DNA from 4 places in the Streptomyces sp. NPDC088707 genome. Region 1 is predicted to be linked to each of the others. Evidence: riboswitches for the same ligand, from Rfam matches in the RefSeq annotation. Region 1 holds a riboswitch; each other region holds the start of a gene.
The links. Region 1 has a riboswitch for cobalamin ahead of cobN (cobaltochelatase subunit CobN). Riboswitches for the same ligand answer to the same signal wherever they lie in the genome.

Region 1 (3,657 bases):
GAGATCTGCGCGTACTCGTCGAGCAGCTGCTCCAGGCGCGCGATGTCGCCGTACGAGTCGGCGCGGGCCATCGGCGGCACCAGGTGGTCGACGAGCGTGGCGTGCACACGGCGCTTGGCCTGGGTGCCCTCGCCCGGGTCGTTGACCAGGAACGGGTAGATCAGCGGGATGTCGCCGAGGGCCGCGTCGGGGCCGCAGGCGGCAGACAGGCCGGCGTTCTTGCCGGGCAGCCACTCCAGGTTGCCGTGCTTGCCCAGGTGCACCATGGCGTCGGCACCGAAGCCGCCGTCCTCGGCGCGGGCGGCGATCCAGCGGTAGGCGGCCAGGTAGTGGTGGGACGGCGGGAGATCGGGGTCGTGGTAGATCGCGATCGGGTTCTCGCCGAAGCCACGCGGCGGCTGGATGAGGATCAGCAGGTTCCCTCGGCGGAGGGCCGCGAGGACGATGTCCCCCTCGGGGTTGCGCGACCGGTCCAGGAACATCTCGCCGGGCGCCGGGCCCCAGTGCTCCTCGACGTGGGTCCGCAGCTCCTCCGGGAGGGTCGCGTACCAGCGCTTGTAGTCGGCGGCCGGGATGCGGACCGGGTTCTTGGCGAGCTGCTCCTCCGTCAGCCAGTCCTGGTCGTGGCCGCCGGCCTCGATGAGGGCGTAGATCAGCTCGTCGCCGTCGCCGGAGACCAGGCCGGGCAGCTCCTCGACGGGCCCGAAGTCGTACCCCTCCGCGCGGAGGCGGCGCAGCAGCGAGACGGCGGAGGCGGGGGTGTCGAGGCCGACGGCGTTGCCGATGCGGGAGTGCTTCGTCGGGTACGCGGAGAGGACGAGCGCCAGCCTCTTCTCGGCGTTCGGGATGTGCCGGAGGCGGGCGTGCCGTACGGCGATCCCGGCGACGCGGGCGGCGCGCTCGGTGTCGGCGACGTACGCGGGCAGCCCGTCCTCGTCGATCTCCTTGAAGGAGAACGGCACGGTGATGAGCCGGCCGTCGAACTCGGGGACGGCGACCTGGCTCGCGGCGTCCAGCGGGGAGAGACCCTCGTCGTTCTCCTCCCAGGCGGCGCGCGAACCGGTCAGGCAGAGGGCCTGCAGGATCGGCACGTCGAGCGCGGCCAGCGCGCCCGCGTCCCAGGCCTCCTCGTCGCCGCCGGCCTGCGCCTCGGCGGGCTTGGTGCCGCCCGCCGCGAGGACGGTGGTGACGATCGCGTCGGCGGTGCGGAGCCGGTCGAGCAGCTCCGGCTCGGGGGCGCGCAGGGAGGCGACGTACAGGGGGAGGGCCTGGGCGCCGGCGTCCTCGACAGCCTCGCAGAGCGCGTCGACGAAGGCGGTGTTCCCGCTCATGTGGTGGGCGCGGTAGTAGAGCACGGCGACGGTCGGGCCGGTCGTCGTGCGGGCGGCGCGCTCCAGGGGGCCCCAGGTGGGGGCGGCCGCGGGGGACTCGAAGCCGTGCCCGGTGAGCAGGACGGTGTCGGAGAGGAAGCGGGCCAGCTGCTCCAGGTTCGCCGGGCCGCCGTGGGCCAGGTAGGCGTGCGCCTCGGTGGCGACGCCGACGGGGACGGTGGACGCCTCCATCAGCTGGGCGTCGGGGGCCTGTTCACCGCTGAGGACGACCACCGGCTTTCCGGCCGCGCGCACCGCGTCGAGGCCCTCCTCCCAGGAACGGAGGCCGCCGAGGAGCCGTACGACGACGAGCTCGGCCTCGGCCAGGAGGCCGTTCAGCTCGGCCAGGGGGAGACGGGCGGGGTTGGCGAAGCGGTACTCCACCGGGCCGCCGGCCGCGCGGGCGCTGAGCAGGTCGGTGTCGGAGTGCGACAGCAGCAGAAGCATGGCGAGCGCAGGCCTTCCTCGGGGTTGTCCGCGCCCCGGGTGGTCGTATGGACGGCGGGAGTTCCTGACTCACCGTCCCGGGGGCGTGCAGACGCACAGCCCGGGCCGGCTCACAGTGGCGGGACCGCGCCGGATTCTCACCGGGCTTCCTCCCCGGGGTCCTGGGACCCCATGCCGTCTGCATAGTAGATCGTGCGGTCGACGGGCCGGGTCGGGTGGCGGAGTCGGCCGGATCACACTGCGGATCACGCTGCGGTCCACCGTGCGGTTCACACCGCGGATCACCGTGCGGTTCACGCTGCCGTTCACCGTGCGGACGGAGCCCCCGTTCCGACCGCGGCCGGACCGGGCTCCGGCCTCCGCCGCCCACCGCGCCGGCCGGCCCACGGCCGAAGGGAGGGCCCCGTGGCGGCCGGATCGCGCCCGGTGGCCGCCCGGCGACCCGTCGGTATGCTCGCCGCCATGCCGCCCACCCCGCCCCCGACGCCCGACCCGGGCGAACCTCGCATACGGGACCGTGGCGACGCGTGCCCCGGGGCGCTGCGCCTGCACTCCGCCGACGACGGCCGTCTCGCCCGACTCCGCCTGCCCGGAGGCCGTTTGACGTCCCGTCAGGTCGAGACGCTGGCGGACGCAGCGGAGACCCTGGGCGACGGACGGCTCAGCATCACCTCGCGCGGCAACGCCGAGCTGCGCGGCCTCGCCGACGACTGCGGGGCCGAGCTGGCGGCACTCCTCGACGCGGCGGGCCTGCTGCCCTCCCCCACCCACGAACGCGTCCGCAACATCGTCGCCTCCCCGGCCTCGGGCCTCGACGGACTCGGCGCCGCCGACGTGCAGTTGTGGGTCCGCGAGCTGGACACCCTCCTGCGTTCCGCGCCCTGGGCGGCGGCCCTTTCCGGCCGGTTCCTCTTCGTCCTCGACGACGGACGCGGCGATGTCGCCGGGCTCGGCGGGGATGTGACCTTGGTCGCAGTGGGAGGCGGAGAGGCGGAGCTGCACGTCGGCGGGCGAGCCGTCCGGCTCGCGAGCTCCGACGCGCCCACCGCGGCCCTCGCGGTGGCGGGCGGGTTCCTGGCCGCCGCGCGGAAGGCCGGAACCGGGGCCTGGCGGGTCCGGGAACTCCCCGAGGCGTACCCGGTGGACCCGCTGGAATCGGGGGTGACGGCCCGGCCCGTGCCCGCGCCGGAACTCCCCCGGGGCCGTCCCCTCTCCCCCGGCGTCCTCGGGCCCGCCGCCCTCTCCGTGCTCGCCCCGCTCGGCCGGCTCACCGCCGCCCAGCTCCGGGCCCTGCTCCCCGCCGAGGAGGTCCGGCTCACACCCTGGCGCGGGGTCGTCGTGGCCGGGGTCGGCGCCGACCGGCTGCCCGCCCTCGACGCGGCCGGGCTCATCACCCGTCCCGACTCCCCCTGGGCCGGTGTCACCGCCTGCACCGGGCGGCCCGGCTGCGCGAAGTCCCTCGCCGACGTCCGCGCCGACGCCGTCCCCGGACACCCGGGACACCCGGGGCGCCCCGGCCACCCCGGCCCCGTCAGCAGCAGCACGACCGCCGCCCCCGTCCTCCCCGTGCACTTCTCCGGGTGCGAGCGTCGCTGCGGTCACCCGCACGGCGCCTGGACCGACGTCCTCGCCACCGCCGGCGGCGACTACCTGGTGGACGGCGTCCCCACCCCCCGTACCGCCCTGCCCGAAGCCGTGACCGCGGCCCGCACGACGAGATGAGCGAGAACAACAGGATGTTCGACTACGAGAAGGACGGGGCGGAGATCTACCGCCAGTCCTTTGCCACGATCCGCGCCGAGGCGGATCTGGCGGGCCTGCCCGCCGACGTCGCCCAGGT
Region 2 (3,657 bases), on a different contig from region 1:
GGATCTCCGCGCTGGTCTTCACGTTCGTCCTCTACGGCGCCAACCTGATCTCCGTGAAGCTCTTCGGTGAGCTGGAGTTCTGGTTCTCCATGGTCAAGGTCACCGCCATCATCGGCATGATCCTGATCTGCGCCGGCATCCTCACCATCGGCTTCTCCGACGCCGGCGACACCGCCTCCGTGACCCACCTGTGGGACCAGGGCGGCTTCTTCCCCACCGGCATCGGCAACACGCTGATGACCCTGCAGATCGTCATGTTCGCGTTCCTCGCGGTCGAGCTGGTCGGCGTCACCGCCGGCGAGTCCAAGGACCCGAAGACCGTCCTGCCCAAGGCCATCAACACCGTGCCGTGGCGCATCGCCGTCTTCTACGTCGGCGCGCTGATCATGATCCTGTCGGTCGTCCCGTGGACCGAGTTCCAGCCGGGCGTCTCCCCGTTCGTCGCCGCCTTCGAGAAGATGGGCCTCGGCGTCGGCGCCGCCATCGTCAACTTCGTGGTGCTGACCGCCGCCCTGTCCTCCTGCAACTCGGGCATGTACTCCACCGGCCGCATGCTGCGCGACCTCGCGCTCAACGGCCAGGGCCCGAAGGTCTTCACCAAGCTCACCAAGAGCGGCACCCCGCTGCTCGGCCTGACCTTCTCGGCCTCGCTGATGCTGGTCGGCGTCTGGATCAACTACGTCGCCCCGGGCAAGGCCTTCGAGTACGTCGTCTCCTTCGCCACCATCTCCGGCATGTGGGCCTGGATCATGATCCTGGTCTGCCAGATCCGCTACCGGGCCAAGGCCAACCGCGGCGAGCTCCCCGAGTCCACCTTCAAGGCCCCGGGAGCCCCGTACACCAGCTGGTTCGCGCTCCTCTTCATCGGCATGGTCATCGTGATGATGGGCATCGACGAGGGCGCCCGGGTCTCGCTGTACGCCGCCCCCGTCTGGGGCCTCATCCTCGGTGTCTCCTACCTGGTCCTGAAGTCCCGCAACCCCGAGGGCGCCGCCTTCGCCAAGCGGTCCTGACCGGACCCCACGGACGATCGCCCCGGGCCGTCCCCCAAGGGCCCTGACCACGATCGTCTCGGCATACGGGCCGTTCCGTACCACTCCCCGGTACGGAACGGCCCGTCGGCTTATCCTGTCGGCATGCTGACCATCACCCGGGCCCTGTACGACCAGATCGTGAAACACTCGCGCGCGGACCACCCCGACGAGGCCTGCGGCGTGGTCGCGGGCCCGGCCGGCACCGGCCGCCCCGAGCGGTTCATCCCGATGCTCAACGCGGCCCGCTCGCCCACCTTCTACGAGTTCGACTCCGCGGACCTGCTCAAGCTCTACCGCGAGATGGACGACCGGGACGAGGAGCCCGTCATCGTCTACCACTCGCACACCGCGACCGAGGCCTACCCGTCCCGCACGGACATCTCGTACGCCAACGAGCCCCAGGCCCACTACGTCCTCGTCTCCACCGCGGACAGCGACGGCGCCGGCCCCTTCCAGTTCCGCTCCTTCACCATCGTCGAGGGCGTCGTGACCGAGGAAGAGGTCAAGGTCGTCGAGGAGTACGACGCCTGAGACACTGACGGGGACCTACGGGCGGCAGGACCCAGGAAGCCGGTGCGAATCCGGCACGGTCCCGCCACTGTGACCGCCTCCTCCGGGAGACGGAAGCCAGGAACTGACCTGCCGCCTTCTCACCACCGATCGGGGACGTGGAAATCCCCGGAGGAGGCACGTTCCGTCATGTCCTGGCCCCGCCGCACCCGGCTGCCCCTGGCGCCCCTGCTGTCCGCCGCCGCACTGCTCCCGCTGCTCGCCGCCTGCTCGGCCCCCGCGACGGAGACCCCCGCCGCCAAGACCGCCCCGGGATTCCCGTACACCGTCTCCAACTGCGGCGTGAAGACGACCTTCAAGGCCCCGCCGAAGCGTGCGGTCACCATGAACCAGCACGTCACCGAGGTCATGCTCGCCCTCGGCCTGGAGAAGTCCCTCGTCGGCACCGCCTACCTCGACGACGCGATCCTCCCCGCCTACAAGAAGGCGTACGACTCCGTCCCCGTCCTCGCGAAGGAGTACCCCTCCAAGGAGGCCCTGCTCGCCGCGAACCCCGACTTCGTCTACGGCGGTTACTCCTCCGCCTTCGCGAGCAAGGACGGCCGCAGCCGCGACGACCTGAAGCGGGCCGGCATCGACACCCGGCTCAACACCGAGTACTGCCCGTCCGGTTCGCCCTCCGTCGACGACCTCTACCGCGAAGTCGACGAGATCGGCCGGACGTTCGGCGTCCCCGACCGGGCCGAGAAGTGGGTCCGGGAGGCGCGGACCACCGTCGCCGCCACCGAGAAGCGCCTCAAGGGCACCGCGCCCGTCTCCGTCTTCGTCTACGACAGCGGCGACAAGACCGCCTTCACCGCCGGCGGCAAGGGCATCGGCAACGAGCTCATCAGCCGCGCCGGAGGCCGGAACGTCTTCGCCGACCTCGACAAGGCCTTCGGCGACGCCACCTGGGAACAGGTCGTCGCCCGCAAGCCCGAGGTCGTCGTCATCTACGACTACGGCTCCACCACCGTCGAACAGAAGAAGAAGCGGCTGATCGACGACCCGGCCCTCAAGGACGTCCCCGCGATCAGGAACCGCCGGTTCGCCGTGATGCCGCTCTCCGACACCGTCCTCGGCGTCCGCGTCCCCGCGGCCGTCGACAAGCTGGCGGCCCAGCTCCACCCGGGCCGATGAGCCCGGAGACCCGCGCCGCGGGCTCCGCGCGGCCCGTGCCGCCCGCCCGGTCCGCCCCGTCGGCAGGGGCCGGCGCCGGGCGATCGGGTCCGCCCCCGCGGACGCGGGGCGGGCCGCTGCGGTACGCGGTCGTCGTCGCCGGACTCGTCGTCGCCCTCGCCGCCGCGGCCCTCGCCTCGCTCGCCCTCGGCTCCGTCCGCATCCCGCCCGGCCAGGTCCTCGACGCCCTCACCGGACGCGCCCCCGACCCCTCCCCGTACCGCACGATCGTCCTCGACGTACGGCTGCCCCGGGTGCTGCTCGGCGCGGTCGTCGGCGCCGGGCTCGCCGTCGTCGGCGCCGTCCTCCAGGCCCTCGTCCGCAACCGGCTCGCCGACCCCTTCCTCCTCGGGATCTCCTCCGGCGCCTCCGCCGGAGCCGTCCTCGTCCTGGTCGCCGGCGGGGGAGCGGGCCTCGTGGGCGGCATCACCACCACGCTCGCCCTGCCCGCCGGCGCCTTCGCGGGAGCCCTGCTCGCCCTCGTCCTCGTCTACGGGCTCGCCCGCCGCGGCGGCACCCTGACCAGCACCCGGCTCGTCCTCGCCGGTGTCGCCGTCTCCTACATCCTGTCCGCCCTCGCCACCCTGCTCCTGGTCGTCGCCGGACGCCCCGAGCAGTTCCAGGAGGCCATGTACTGGTCCCTCGGAGGCCTCGGCAGCGCCCGCTGGGACACCCTGGTCCTGCCCGCCGCCGTCCTCGCCGTCGGCGTCGCCGCCCTCCTCACCCTCGCCCGCCCGCTCGACCTGCTCCTCGTCGGCGAGGAGGGCGCCACCGTCCTCGGCCTGGACACCGCCCGCTTCCGCGCCGCCGTCTTCGTCCTCGCCTCCCTCGTCACCGCCGTCATGGTCGCCGCCAGCGGAGCCGTCGGCTTCGTCGGCCTGATGGCCCCGCACGC
Region 3 (3,657 bases), on a different contig from region 1:
CCCTGACCGTCCCGCGCGTCCCCGGCACCACGACCAGGTCCGCGTCGACGAGCTCCTCCGCCCGGTCCACGAACCGCACGACGACGCCCGGCTCGGCGGCCAGCGCGTCCACGTCCGTGAAGTTGGACATCAGCGGCACGGCGCAGACGGCGACCCGCAGCACGTCCTCACCGACCGGCGGCGCGACGACGGACTCGCGCACCGCGCCCCGCAGCGAGACCCGGAGGCCGTCCTCCTCGTCGATGCCGAGCCCGTGGGCGTACGGCAGGACGCCGAAGGTCCGCCGCCCGGTGAGCCCGTGCAGCATGTCGAGGCCCGGTTCGAGCAGGGTCACGTCACCGCGGAACTTGTTCACGAGGTAGCCCGCGATCAGCTCCTGGTCCTCGGGCGCGAGCAGCGCCGTCGTGCCGAAGAACTGGGCGAAGACCCCGCCCCGGTCGATGTCGCCGACCACGACCACGGGCAGCCGCGCGGCCCGCGCGATGCCCATGTTCACGATGTCGGTCCGCCGCAGGTTGATCTCGGCCGGGCTGCCGGCCCCCTCGCAGATCACGGCGTCGTACGTGCTCCGCAGCTCCTCCAGGCACGCGAGGACCGGCTCGAAGAGCTCCTTCTGCCGCCCCCCGTGGTAGCCACGAGCACTCAGTTCACCGACCGGCCTGCCCATCAGGACGACCTGGCTTGACCGGTCGCTGCCGGGCTTGAGCAGGACGGGGTTCATCAGCGCGGTGGGTTCCACCCGCGCCGCCTGCGCCTGCATGGCCTGGGCGCGCCCGATCTCGGCCCCCTCCCTCGTGACGAAGGAGTTGAGGGACATGTTCTGCCCCTTGAACGGCGCCACCTTCAGCCCCTTGCGGACCAGCCAGCGGCAGATGCCGGCCGTCACGACGCTCTTGCCGGCGTCGGACGTGGTTCCGGCGACGAGCAGTCCCCCACCCCTCATGCGTTCCTCCGCTTCCGGGTCGACGCGGCCAGGGCGCCGATGATCAGCCGGCCGCCCACACAGGCGGCCAGAGTGAGTCCGGTGACCCGGCGCGACAGGCGTACGGCCCGGTCGATGTCGGTCACCTCGACGGCCCGGCCCTCCCCGTTGAGCACCGGCCGGTGCTCGACCCGGCCGCCGTACGACAGGGTGCCCCCGAGACGTATGCCGAGGGCGCCCGCGAAGGAGGCCTCGACGGGGCCCGCGTTGGGGCTGGGGTGCTTCGCCGCGTCGGCCCGCCAGGCGTTCAGCGCACCGCGCGGGTTGCCGCCGGCGACGGTCGCGAGGACGGCCGTCAGCCGCGCCCCGGGCCAGCCTGCCACGTCGTCGAGCCGGGCCGAGGCCCAGCCGAAGCGGCGGTGGCGCGGCGACTTGTGGCCGACCATCGCGTCCAGGGTGTTGACGGCCCGGAAGCCGACGAGGCCCGGTACGCCCGCGACCGCGCCCCAGAACAGGGCGCCGACCACGGCGTCGGAGGTGTTCTCGGCGACCGATTCGACGACCGCGCGGGCCATCGCGGGTCCGTCCAGGGACTGCGGGTCGCGCCCGCACAGATGCGGCAGCCGCTCCCGGGCGACGTCCAGGTCCCCGGCGGCGAGCGCGCCGCCGATCGCGCGGGCCTCCCGCCCCAGGGTCGTACCGCCGACGACGGCCCACACGGAGGCGGCGGTCAGGGCGACGGCGGCGGCCGGACGGTTCCGTACGGCCCGGGCGGCGAGCGCTCCGAGGGCGACGGTGGAGCCGGCGCAGACGACGGTGTGCAGGGCGCCCCAGCCGCGGTGGTCGTGGTGGAGGCGGTTCTCGACCGCGGCGGCCGCCCGGCCGAACGCGGCGACGGGATGTCCGCGGCGGGGATCGCCGATGAGCAGGTCGACGGCGAGACCCGCGGCCGCTCCGTACGCGAATCCGTCCGGGGCGAGGCGGCTGGTTCTGCTGCGGCCGGGCATGGCGCATGTCCTCACTCAGGGTCCGCGCCCTGGATCGACGTGACCGGCGGCGAGAGTTCCTGACTCCCGGACCCCTCGGATCCGGTCACAGTGGCGGGACCGCGCCGGATTCGCACCGGACTTCCTCTGCTGCCGCCGTAATGGCCTCGGCAGTCCACCACGGCCCGAGAACAGCCGTCAACTCACCCTTGACCTGCAGCGAGTCACTGTGCGAAGCGCCACAGACACGACGGCGGGGCGGTCCGCACCCGAAGGTGCGGACCGCCCCGCCGGTCACGCTCGGACCGTCAGACGACGATCAGGTAGATGCCGTACGCGACGGCTGCCGCGCACAGGGCGAAGCAGGCGTACGCGGCGGCGCGGGCCGGAGCGGCGGAGCCTCCGCGGGCGGCGGCCTCCTCCTGCTTGGTGAGCCCGACGATGCCGAGGGTGAAGAGGCCTACGAGGGCGACGGTCGCCACGAGGCTGACTCCGAAGACGGAGCCGAGAGCTGCCCAGTCGATCTTCATGTCGTGAGTTCCTTAGACCGCGGCGGCGGGGGCCGGGGGAGCGGTCGGGTCGGTGGGGGCCGGCGCGGGGATGGTCGTCTTGAGGTCCTCGTCCGCGACGGCGGCGACGGAACCGGCGGCCGGCGGCGGGGTGACGGCCGCCATGGCGGTGGTCACGATGCCCGCGGGCTCGGCGTCCAGGTCGTCGGCGGTGACGTTGTTGTGGTCGACCGGCTTGCGGCGGGAGAGGGACCAGATGACGCCCGAGCCGGCGACCAGCAGGACCGCGACGGCGGCGATGCCCCAGGGGCCCTGCTTGGTGAGGAACTCGGCACCGGCGCCGACCACGGCCGCGGCGGGCAGGGTCAGACCCCAGGCGACGAACATCCGGGTGGCGGTCGACCAGCGGACGACGCCGCCCTTGCGGCCGAGACCGGCGCCCATCACGGCACCCGAGCAGGACTGGGTGGTGGAGAGCGAGAAGCCCAGGTGCGAGGAGGCGAGGATGACCGTCGCGGCGCTGGTCTGGGCGGCGAAGCCCTGCTGCGGCTGGAGGTCGGTGAGGCCCTTGCCCATGGTGCGGATGATGCGCCAGCCGCCGAGGTACGTGCCGAGCGCGATGGCGACACCGGCGGAGACGATGACCCACAGCGGAGGGTTCGAGCCGGGGGCGACGACACCCTGGGTGACCAGGGCGAGGGTGATGATGCCCATCGTCTTCTGCGCGTCGTTGGTGCCGTGGGCGAGGGAGACGAGACCGGCGGAGGCGATCTGGCCGGCCCGGTAGCCCTTGGCCGTGGCCTTCGCCTCGGGGTTGGCCTTGATCCTGTACGTCAGCTTGGTGGCGGCCATCGCGGCGAGGCCGGCGACGAGCGGCGCGGCGACGGCCGGGATGAGGACCTTGGTGACGATGGTCGGGCCGTTCACGGCCGACCAGCCGGCCGACATGACCGCGGCGCCGATGAGGCCGCCGAAGAGGGCGTGGGAGGAGCTGGACGGAAGTCCGAGCAGCCAGGTCAGGAGATTCCAGAGGATGGCGCCGACGAGCGCCGCGAAGATCACCTCTGTACGAATGCCTTCTTCGTTGATGATCCCGCCGGAGATCGTCTTGGCGACCTCCACGGACAGGAACGCGCCGACGAGGTTCAGCACGGCGGACATGGCCACCGCCGTCTTCGGCTTGAGAGCACCGGTCGAGATGGTCGTGGCCATCGCGTTCGCGGTGTCGTGGAAACCGTTC
Region 4 (3,657 bases), on a different contig from region 1:
CGTCCCCGAGGAGATCCGCAGCCGCATCTTCGACCCCTTCTTCACGACAAAGCCGGTCGGCGAGGGCACAGGGCTCGGCCTCGACATCTCCTGGCGGATCGTGGTGAGCAAGCACCACGGAAGCCTTCAGGTCGAGTCCGTACCGGGCGACACCCGGTTCCAGGTACTGCTGCCGCTGACCGCCCCCGCGGCGGAGTCCGAGCCGGATCCCGGGGCGGAGACCGGATCCGACTCCCCCGCCCGCACCGGCGTCACCACCGACACACCCGACACACCCGAGGAGCAGGCATGACCGAGATCGAGGGAATCGACCCGAGCGTTCCGCCCAGCGGGCCGGGCTGCGGGGACTGCGACTCGGTGGGCGGCTGGTGGTTCCATCTGCGGCGCTGCGCCCAGTGCGGCCACATCGGCTGCTGCGACTCCTCCCCCGCCCAGCACGCCACCGCGCACTGGAAGTCCACCGGGCATCCCCTCGTCCAGAGCTTCGAGCCGGGCGAGAGCTGGTTCTGGAACTACGCCACCGACGACCTGTACGACGCGGGACCCGCACTCGCCCCGCCGGACGGCCACCCCGCCGACCAGCCGGCCCCCGGACCGGCCGGCCGCGTCCCGCAGGACTGGCAGCGGCACCTCCACCGCTGAGGGCCGCCGGCCCCCGTCCGTCCGCGCGCCGGCCGACCCGGTGGTGGCCGAAGTGTGGCCTTCGCGTTCCGCGATGCGGTCAGGGGTGTGCGGTGGGCGTTCGTCCGCCTAAGGTGGCCGTGCAGCTGGTTCGCCCCGTCCGCCAGGCGGGATGCGTCGTAAGAGGGAACCCGGTGGGAATCCGGGACTGCCCCGCAGCGGTGAGCGGGAACGACCGCCGTCATACGCACTGGGACCGGACAACGGTCCTGGGAAGCGACGGCCAGTAGGTGCCCTCCGGTCGCATCCGGAGAGCGTGCCCGCGAGTCCGAAGACCTGCCCGTTGCCCGCGCGCGGACGATTCCGCGTGCGGAGATCCCGGTGACCTCGTGGGCGGGTCGGCGCGCATATCGAGCGGCACGTGCGGCACTTCCGCGTCGTGGTCCGCCGGTCTGTCCGTTCCTTCGCGTCCGCGTCCCGTCTCCGGGGCGCTCAGGACACATCTCGCGAAGGAGAGTTCCGTGACACCGAAGCCCGCGCCAGCACGAGCCACCGTGTACGGGTACCCCCGCCAGGGGGAGAACCGTGAACTGAAGAAGGCCGTCGAGGGGTACTGGAAGGGCCGTGTCGACGCCGGCACGCTCCGGGAGACCGCGGCCGAGCTGCGCAGGTCGAACTGGCGGGAGCTGACCGAGGCCGGCCTCCACGAGGTGCCGACCGGTGACTTCTCGTCCTACGACCACGTCCTGGACACCAGCGTGATGGTCGGCGCGATCCCCGACCGGCACCGTGCGGCCGTCGAGGCGGACGCGCTCGACGGGTACTTCGCGATGGCCCGCGGCACCGAGGACGTCGCGCCGCTGGAGATGACCAAGTGGTTCGACACCAACTACCACTACCTGGTGCCCGAGCTCGGGCCCGACACCGTCTTCACCGCCGACTCCGGCAAGCAGGTCGCCGAACTGAAGGAGGCCCTCGCGCTCGGCCATGCCGCCCGCCCGGTGCTCGTGGGCCCCGTCACCTACCTGCTGCTCGCCAAGCCCGCGCGGGGCGTGGCCCCGGACTTCGAGCCGCTGACCCTGCTGGACCGGCTGCTGCCGGTGTACGCGGAGGTGCTCGCCGATCTCCGCGCCGCCGGAGCCGAGTGGGTGCAGCTGGACGAGCCGGCGCTGGTCCAGGACCGGACCCCGGCCGAGCTCGACGCCGCCGCCCGTGCCTACCGAGCGCTGGGCGGCGCCACCGACCGTCCCCAGCTGCTCGTCGCCTCCTACTTCGGGCGGCTCGGGGACGCCCTGGGCGTGCTGGCCAAGGCACCGGTCGAAGGGCTCGCCCTCGACTTCACGGAATCGGGCGCCGCCAACCTGGAGGACCTCGCCGGCGTCGGCGGGCTGCCCGGCAAGCGCCTGGTGGCGGGCGTCGTCAATGGACGCAACGTCTGGATCGACGACTACCGCAAGTCCCTCGGAACCCTCGGTACGCTCCTCGGGCTCGCCGACCGGGTGGACGTCGCCGCCTCCTGCTCCCTCCTGCACGTGCCGCTCGACGCCGCCGCCGAGCGGGGCATCGATCCGCAGATCGCCCGCTGGCTCGCCTTCGCCCGGCAGAAGACCGCGGAGATCGCCGTCCTGGCGCGCGGGCTCGCCCTGGGTACGGACGCCATCGCGGCCGAACTCGCCGCGAACCGGGCCGACCTGGCGTCCCGTTCCGGGTCCGCCCTCACCCGGGACCCCGCCGTACGGGCCCGTGCCGCCGCCGTCACCGACGCCGACGGGCGGCGCTCGCAGTCGTACGCGGTGCGGAGCGTGGCCCAGCGGGCCCAGCTCGGCCTTCCGCTGCTGCCGACGACGACCATCGGCTCGTTCCCGCAGACGAGCGAGCTGCGCGTCGCACGGGCCGACCTGCGGGCCGGCCGGATCGACGCCGCAGGCTACGAGGAGCGGATCAAGGACGAGATCCGCGAGGTCCTCTCCTTCCAGGAGAAGACGGGGATCGACGTCCTGGTGCACGGCGAGCCCGAGCGCAACGACATGGTGCAGTACTTCGCCGAGCAGCTCACCGGCTACCTCGCCACCGAGCACGGCTGGGTCCAGTCGTACGGCACCCGCTACGTCCGGCCCCCGGTCCTGGCCGGGGACATCTCCCGCCCCGAACCGATGACCGTGCGCTGGACGACGTACGCCCAGGCGCAGACCTCGAAGCCGGTCAAGGGCATGCTGACCGGTCCGGTGACCATGCTCGCCTGGTCCTTCGTACGGGACGACCAGCCGCTCGGGGAGACCGCGCGGCAGGTGGCCCTCGCCCTGCGCGACGAGGTGACCGACCTGGAAGCGGCCGGGACCTCGGTGATCCAGGTCGACGAACCGGCGCTGCGCGAGACGCTGCCGCTGCGAGCCGCCGAGCACGCCGCCTACCTGGCCTGGGCGACCGGGTCCTTCCGCCTCGCCACCGGCGGCGTGCGGCCGGACACCCAGATCCACACCCACATGTGCTACGCCGAGTTCGGCGACATCGTCCGGGCCATCGACGACCTCGACGCCGACGTCGTCAGCCTGGAGGCGGCCCGCTCCCACATGCAGGTCGCCGACGAACTCGCCGCGCACGGCTACCCGCGCGAGGCCGGCCCCGGCGTCTGGGACATCCACTCCCCGCGCGTCCCCAGCGTCGGGGAAGCCGCCGCCCTGCTGCGCAAGGGACTTGAGGCCATCCCCGCCGAGCGTCTGTGGGTCAACCCCGACTGCGGTCTGAAGACCCGTGGCTGGCGCGAGACCCGCGCCTCCCTGGAGAACCTGGTCGCGGCCGCCCGTGAGGTGCGCGCCGAACTGGCCTCCGGGAGCTCCTGATCCCGTGGGCCCGGGCCGGACGCCGACGGCGCCCGGCCCGGGCCCGGGGCCGGGGCCGAGGTCCCCCCGGCGCGGCGAGTCGGGGAGGGTCGTGCGCCGGCAGGGTCGACTGCCATGACGAACGGTGCCCTGACGCCGGGCCCGAACAGCGCGCGGGGAGGCGATCTCACGCCTGGGCGCACGGCCCGGTCAAGCC

Region 2: linked by a shared signal. The riboswitch ahead of ACIP84_RS20970 (ABC transporter substrate-binding protein) and the one ahead of cobN (cobaltochelatase subunit CobN) in region 1 are both predicted to bind cobalamin.
Region 3: linked by a shared signal. The riboswitch ahead of ACIP84_RS18735 (cobalamin biosynthesis protein) and the one ahead of cobN (cobaltochelatase subunit CobN) in region 1 are both predicted to bind cobalamin.
Region 4: linked by a shared signal. The riboswitch ahead of metE (5-methyltetrahydropteroyltriglutamate--homocysteine S-methyltransferase) and the one ahead of cobN (cobaltochelatase subunit CobN) in region 1 are both predicted to bind cobalamin.

Annotation. Positions count from the first base shown of each region.
Region 1 is NZ_JBIVLV010000003.1:278,595-282,251, forward strand. Features, by position in the region: gene cobN (cobaltochelatase subunit CobN) at 1-1,817, opposite strand, end outside; cobalamin riboswitch at 1,853-2,011, opposite strand; gene ACIP84_RS12055 (cobalamin biosynthesis protein CobG) at 2,268-3,539, shown strand; gene ACIP84_RS12060 (precorrin-8X methylmutase) at 3,554-3,657, shown strand, end outside.
Region 2 is NZ_JBIVLV010000006.1:433,585-437,241, reverse strand. Features, by position in the region: gene ACIP84_RS20980 (amino acid permease) at 1-1,013, shown strand, start outside; gene ACIP84_RS20975 (M67 family metallopeptidase) at 1,137-1,565, shown strand; cobalamin riboswitch at 1,558-1,692, shown strand; gene ACIP84_RS20970 (ABC transporter substrate-binding protein) at 1,734-2,723, shown strand; gene ACIP84_RS20965 (FecCD family ABC transporter permease) at 2,720-3,657, shown strand, end outside.
Region 3 is NZ_JBIVLV010000005.1:502,695-506,351, forward strand. Features, by position in the region: gene ACIP84_RS18730 (cobyric acid synthase) at 1-943, opposite strand, end outside; gene ACIP84_RS18735 (cobalamin biosynthesis protein) at 940-1,929, opposite strand; cobalamin riboswitch at 1,963-2,095, opposite strand; gene ACIP84_RS18740 (hypothetical protein) at 2,217-2,438, opposite strand; gene ACIP84_RS18745 (anion permease) at 2,451-3,657, opposite strand, start outside.
Region 4 is NZ_JBIVLV010000002.1:337,431-341,087, reverse strand. Features, by position in the region: gene ACIP84_RS08970 (ATP-binding protein) at 1-292, shown strand, start outside; gene ACIP84_RS08965 (UBP-type zinc finger domain-containing protein) at 289-642, shown strand; cobalamin riboswitch at 752-980, shown strand; gene metE (5-methyltetrahydropteroyltriglutamate--homocysteine S-methyltransferase) at 1,143-3,461, shown strand.